One region of the Dehalobacter sp. CP genome, then DNA from elsewhere that is predicted to be linked to it. Evidence: a T-box and tRNA genes for the amino acid it is inferred to sense, from the RefSeq annotation. Region 1 holds a T-box; the other holds one or more tRNA genes.
The links. The T-box of region 1 lies ahead of thrS (threonine--tRNA ligase). A T-box ahead of a tRNA ligase gene usually reads a tRNA of that ligase, here a tRNA-Thr.
Positions count from the first base shown of each region.

Region 2: it encodes a tRNA-Thr, which carries the amino acid that the T-box ahead of thrS (threonine--tRNA ligase) is inferred to sense. The anticodon was not compared.

Region 1 is NZ_CP157399.1:215,686-219,107, forward strand. It holds gene AAH944_RS01050 (hypothetical protein) at 1-53, opposite strand, end outside; gene AAH944_RS01055 (hypothetical protein) at 221-865, shown strand; gene AAH944_RS01060 (putative sporulation protein YtxC) at 987-1,820, shown strand; T-box leader at 1,871-2,113, shown strand; gene thrS (threonine--tRNA ligase) at 2,207-3,422, shown strand, end outside.
Region 2 is NZ_CP157399.1:495,127-498,548, reverse strand. It holds gene hydG ([FeFe] hydrogenase H-cluster radical SAM maturase HydG) at 1-356, opposite strand, end outside; gene AAH944_RS02575 (TM1266 family iron-only hydrogenase system putative regulator) at 375-626, opposite strand; tRNA gene AAH944_RS02570 (tRNA-Thr) at 1,571-1,645, opposite strand; gene AAH944_RS02565 (PrsW family intramembrane metalloprotease) at 1,855-2,574, shown strand; gene AAH944_RS02560 (DUF378 domain-containing protein) at 2,696-2,929, opposite strand; gene AAH944_RS02555 (MFS transporter) at 3,102-3,422, shown strand, end outside.

The sequences.
Region 1 (3,422 bases):
CCGATGAAGGCGGCTGCAATTGAAACTGTGGAAAACTGTTTTGTATTTTTCATACTTCACCTGCTTTCCCTCTGAACCTAGGGTTCAAGGAACAATATCCTTAAAGATTATTATGTCAAATATCTCTGGAAATGAACTTCAACGCATGCAGAATAGGTAATAATGGTGTAGAATAATATAGGCACAAAGGAATTAATTTGAATGCTTATGGGGGGTAAAAATGTCACCGGAAAAGAAAAAAATATATGCTGTCATCATCATTGCTGTTTTTTGCCTGATTATTGTCACGGGGATAGGAAATTTCCGAGCCAAACAGCTCGCACTAGATTTGGCAGGCCAACGGGTCAGCAACACGCTTACTCTGGCCGTGGCTGATTTTGATAACGAAAAACTTCAGGAGCTTATTCAAACGCAGAATCAGCAGAATGCTTATTACGGAGAACTTCAGGCGAAGCTGATGCAGTTAAAGACAGAGCACCAGCTCGAAAATATTTACATGTTATACAAGGATGAGCAGAATAAGGCCTGGTTTTACGTTGTCGATGCGAGGGCCGAGGATGACCCGGCACATTTATCTTTGGGACAATTGGAGAACAACGCCTCGTCGGCAGTAGAGAACACGCTGAAGGGCAAAGTTGTCCAGGGAGAATATCACACGACTTCACTGGGGACATTCGTATCGAGTTACCAGGAAGTGAAGGATGCCGGCGGAAAGACGTATGCTGTTCTGGCAGGGGATATCGATGTTAAGAATGTGACAGAATTCCTGTACTTAACCAGATATGTACAATTCGGGATCATGGCGGTTAGTTTGCTGCTGATTGGCCTTATCGTTTATTTAAGCGGCAGAAATAATATTAATTAGACAAGAAACAATGTAATCCTAACCAATATAAGATTATATAAGAATAGATAAGAATAAGAAAATTCCTTACCGGAAATATTAGGAAGGATGATGCATATATTTCCAGGGGGGGATTTTTCTTTTGAATGATTATTATTTGGAAGTTGGAACTTCTGATTATAAAGAAGAGCTTTCTCAAGCAGTGCACGATTTGTACCATAAAGACGGGCTGCCGATTGAAATATCTGAAGTCTGCCGTGAGCCAAACTATCTGGTCAGCTTCATTTATGCTAATTTGAAGGAGAAAAATGTCCGAAATGAGCTTACCGTCAAAATCGTTCAGTACTATATTGCCCATGCGCTGGGAAGCGTTGTTCTTCAGGGATGGGAAGAACGTTATATCAGAAAAAAATTAAAAAATGACTACAACATGTTCGGGAGCGAAATGGACGAGGCTTATCCAAAGGTTGCCGGATATCTGAATGACCAGGCAGAGACTGGTTTTCTTCGGCTTAGAAACAGAATCCTGGTAAAGTCCATTCTGGAATTTTTGAATGACCATCAAAGAATTGATCTGGAAGGATTTATGAATTTCAGATCGGGTCAATATAAGAGAGAATTAAAGAAACAGATTGCGCGTGCTGTGAATGTTTATGCCCTTCAGCAGGAGCATGAAAGCTTTGTACGACTCCTGAAAAGATTTTTTGAATCCCAGCGGGATAACAAAAATACGATGCATATGGTCATCAATCACAAAGATGAAGTGGCATTTTACGATGACAAGCATTCCGTTCTGATAAATTCCGGTGCTGAAAGCGAAGATCATCCCATCAGTGTTTTGCTGAAACGTTCTCCGAATCACCTGATCGTTCATGTTGCAGCAGAAAAACAGTCTGGAATCGCCCAGATTGTTCAGGAAGTTTTTGGTGATAAGATGACCTATTGCCGGGGATGCAGCCTATGTAAAGAGAACTGATTGACAACATACTTTAAGTGGTATAATCTAAGACTATAGAAAGAAATAATGAAGGCACGATGAAGAGGACAGTATCCTAATCGTTCGCATTTAGAGAGAAATGCCCTGGGCTGTGAGCATTTTTGCGATGTTTGGGAAAAGACCGCCTCCGAGTTCCTCGCCGAACATAATTTGCGTAGGCTGGACGTTTATCCGCGTTAAGGATTCCAAGGAAAATCAGCTGCCGGTATAGTAGGCGGTCGTATTTTTGAATTTGGGTGGAACCACGGGTTTCTATCGCTCTCGTCCCATAGGAAGGACGGGAGCTTTTTAGCGTTGATGCCAAAGAATTTAAAGAATGATGAATAAATGATGAATAATGAATAAGAACAGGGAGTGATAGGATCATGTTAAATGTAACCTTAAAGGATGGTTCGGTTCGTCAAGTGGAACAGGGTTCAACGGTTCTGGAATTGGCTGCTTCTATTTCTCAGGGTCTGGCCAGGGTGGCGGTTGCAGGCAAGGTGGACGGGGAGGTTAAAGACCTCTCGTTTCCGATAGAAGATCATGCTAACGTAGAAATACTTACGCTTGATAATGAAGAGGGGCTGGAAGTAATGCGCCATTCAGCTTCCCACCTTTTGGCTCAGGCTGTGAAGAATCTTTTCCAGGGAACCATTCTGGGTATCGGTCCTGCGATTGCCAATGGTTTTTACTACGACTTTGACTCTGAATACACTTTCACACCTGAGGATTTAGGCAAGATCGAAGAGGAGATGCGCAAACTGGCCAAGAACGATTATAAGTTTCAACGCCGTGAGGTTACCCGTGAAGAAGCGATTGACTATTTCCAAAATAAAGGGGAAAAATACAAAGTAGAATTGATTAATGATCTCCCCAAAGATGCCAGAATATCCATGTACACGCAGGGGGATTTTACAGACCTCTGTGCCGGACCGCATGTTCCCGGAACAAAGGTATTGAAGGCCTTCAAATTGCAGAGCCTCGCTGGTGCATACTGGCGCGGCAGCGAGAAGAACAAAATGCTTCAGAGAATTTACGGTTTAGCTTTTGCCAAGACCTCTGATCTTGAGGATTATTTATTTAAGCTGGAAGAAGCCAAAAGGCGTGACCACCGGAAGCTTGGGATGGAGCTTGACCTTTTCAGTCTGCACGATGAAGGTCCTGGCTTTCCGTTCTTTCATCCGAAGGGTATGGTCTTAAGGAATACGCTGGAAGATTTCTGGCGCAGAGAGCACCAGAAAAGAGGCTATGTTGAGATCAGAACGCCTATCATTTTGAATACAGCTCTCTGGCAGCAGTCCGGGCACTGGGATCATTATAAGGAAAACATGTATTTTACGAAAATAGACAATGAGGACTATGCCGTTAAACCGATGAACTGTCCCGGCGGTATGATTATGTACAAGACGAAACTGCGCAGCTATCGGGACCTGCCGATCCGCTGCGGAGAGCTAGGTCTTGTGCACAGGCATGAACTATCGGGTGCTCTGCATGGTTTGTTGAGAGTAAGAAATTTTACGCAGGATGATGCCCATATTTTTATGCTGCCGTCCCAGATCAAAGATGAGATCATTGGTGTCATTAATTTAGTTGATTATT
Region 2 (3,422 bases), 280 kb from region 1:
ATCGCCGTGTTGCTTGAGCGGAAACCACAGTATTTGCAGTTGTTCGCGCATTCATCGCTGATATAAAGCGGCGCGAAAAACACGATACGGTCTCCGTAAACCTCTTCTTTCAGCTGATGGGCAAGTTCATACATCTCCTGTATCGTATCCTCATCCTTGTTTTGGATAAGAATCGCTGTTTCCTCCGGCTCGAGCCGTACACACTGCTCCGCTTTTTTTAGCACGCGACGCACGTCTTCTCTAGACGGGTTGTGCCATTTGTTCAGCTGTTCCCATATCTTGTCGTCGTTAATAAAATCATGGTCAAGCTTGTCGTACTCCTCGAATTCCTTTTGATATTTATCAAAAAAATTCATATTTTGCGTCCCTTCAAATTACTTATTGCTTTTTGTAATCATGGATTTAACGGACGCGCCGGAGACTCTGCCCAGTTTGCCGGTCAGCGCGCTGATTTCATCATTACTGCCGTCGACAATCAGCGAGATAACTGATACGCCCCGTTCTCCGTAGGGAATTCCCATCCGTCCGACGACCAGTCCGGCATATTCATGCAGAATCGCATTGATATGCTCCACACAAGAGAGATCTTCAACCACAATGCCGATAATACCAATTCTTTTGTTCATAGGTTTGGCCTCCTTTAAAAATCAAAAACTCCCTTTCCGCAAGCCACGGAAAGGGAGCAAAACGGCAAAAAAAGAAAACACACATGCCGGATGAGCGCCTTTCCACTCGGATATACCTTGCGGTCGGGTAAAAAACGAGCCTTGTATCTCCAGACAAACGAGTTGTGAGCAGATACATTGCAATTTAATTAAACTAAAATCTATCATGTATTCTTTATGTTGTCAAGACAGTTCTAGGTATGGTTCTATGCATTATCATGGATTATCATGCATTATTCCATCTTTTTTGCATTGGCTATAGCAAACCAAAATGTCACCATTGATATTATGCCTATCCAGATGAAGGATTACCACTTTCACAGGAAACTCTGTCTATAAATATATTAGTAAAGGGCTGCAAAATGATAATCAGAAAAAATGGATTTACAAAAGACGATCTATGTCTTATGTTGAGCGAAACTACTACAAAAATTGTACAGAATATTGAAGATCGATGCGGGAAACTAAAGTCCTTCGATCTGAACTTCAATTTTGAGAAATCACAATACCAGCTCACTGATCGGGACATAGGAGCATTCCGAAGCAGGAGCCAAAAGGATGACATTTAGAATAAATTCAAATATTAAAAAAGCAACCAGATGCGTTCCACTTGTTGCTTATTTTAGCAATTAGTAAAATAGGGGCTGCTCAAAACTATCAAAACCTGCATGAACCTTGGTAATCAATGGTATTTTGCGCTAAAATAGTACATGCATAAGCTTTTATTAAAAAATCTTGCGTTTTGGTGCATGTTTTCATGCACAAGTAAAAAAGGTTAACTTCAAAGGTCGATTTGTAAAACTGAGTAAAAAACTATTAATAAATTGTAAATTTTCCTGGCACACAATACGCATACAAACACAAAAATAACCTCCAAGGAAAAACCCTAGAGGTCTTAATACTTGTGGAGCCGATGGTCGGAATCGAACCGACGACCTGCTCATTACGAGTGAGCTGCTCTACCCCTGAGCCACATCGGCATGTTTGGTAACCCATAAGCTTTAACAGTATAACATAAGAAAAATAATTTGTTAAGGGTAAAATAATCAAAAATGTGGGAAAATGAGAAAATTTATAAGGAATGTTTAATGCTCCGGCTGCAAATAATAAAATTTAACATATTCAGGCTGCTTACATGTTGAAGATGTACTTCACAGGAGATAAACTTACAAAAAAGGATGTGGTCTTTTTGCTATTAGATCTGCGAATATTGGTAATTGCACTTACTCCGGTCATTGCTCTAGCCCTGGCAGTCTATTATACCGACCGTTTCGATAAAGAGCCTTTGTATCTTCTTATAAAAGTTTTTATCCTGGGAGCGCTGGCAGTCATCCCGATCGTGCTGTTTGAAAAATTTCTGACATCCGTGAACATCTTTACCGGGGTAGCGGCAGCTTTTTTCAATGCCTTTGTCGTTGCGGGACTGACCGAAGAATTTTTCAAAAGGGCAGTCGTCCTGCGGACAGTCTATCGGAATCCGGCGTTTGATGAAAAACTAGACGGAATTGTCTATGCCGTATTTGCCGCGCTTGGCTTCGCAACAGTCGAGAACATCATGTATGTCCTTGTAAACTTTTCAGCCAACCCGTATGTAGGCCTTTCCAGAGGAATATTCTCAGTGCCGACCCACGTGCTGCTTGGTGTGACGATGGGATACTACCTTTCCCTGGCAAAGTTCTCCAATCATCCTCATCTTGAAAGAGCTTACCTCAGAAAATCCTTATATGTTCCTATCCTGCTTCACGGTTTTTTTGACTTTATTCTGATGTCGGAAATTCCGATTCTGCTTACGCTGTTTTTACCGTATATCATTTACCTGTGGACGGTTAATCTTAGGAAACTTAACAGGTATTACAAAGAATCGAGGGAAAAATACCAAAAAATTCCCGCCCGACAACCTGCTGAATAAAAGACTGTACACCTATGTTCTGTCACCATTGTAAATGCAGACTAAAACCCGACAGGAAAAAGGAACCGAGATACTCGGTTCCTTTTTCCTGTCGGACTTATTAAGTAATTTTGCCGACTCGTTAAGGATTATGCTGGATCCGTCCTTCTCTCTCATATTCGCGATTCGGTACGAATAAGAGTGTGATGCAATACAGGCCGCTGAGTCCGACCAGCGCATAGACGATTCTCGGAGGGAGCGGACTGATCCCCCCGAGGAGGGCATTGACAAGATCAAATTGGAAAAAGCCAATCATTCCCCAGTTAATGGCCCCGATGATAATAATTGCAAGGGCAATCTTCTGCCAGATATTCATGTACAACCTCCTTAAAAAGTTAATTATTAATAGGATGTCGTTAAAATGTAAAATTTATACATCAAAACATTAATTTACGATTTAGAAACAATCATTTATAATAATTTAGGACTTGTGTTTTTGTTTTAATAAAAGGAACAAGGGTCAAAAAATGTACCAAAAAGGAGTATTTATGAACGAACGTCATGACCACACCCACGATGACAGCAAAACGGTTAAGCGCACCCTTTTGTTTATGGCAACCGCAGGTTCTTTTCTGACTCCATTTATGATTTCATCGATCAATATCGCGCTGCCTGCAATTCAAAAGGAATTTGCAGCAGATGCTGTCGTTTTAAGCTGGATTGCGACATCTTTCCTGTTGTCTTCGGCTGTGTTTCTTCTTCCTATCGGCAAATTCGCCGACATCCTTGGCCGGACCAGGCTTTATAAATGGGGGATAATTTCATTTACTGCATTTACGTTAATCTCAGGTTTTGTCCCAAATATTGAA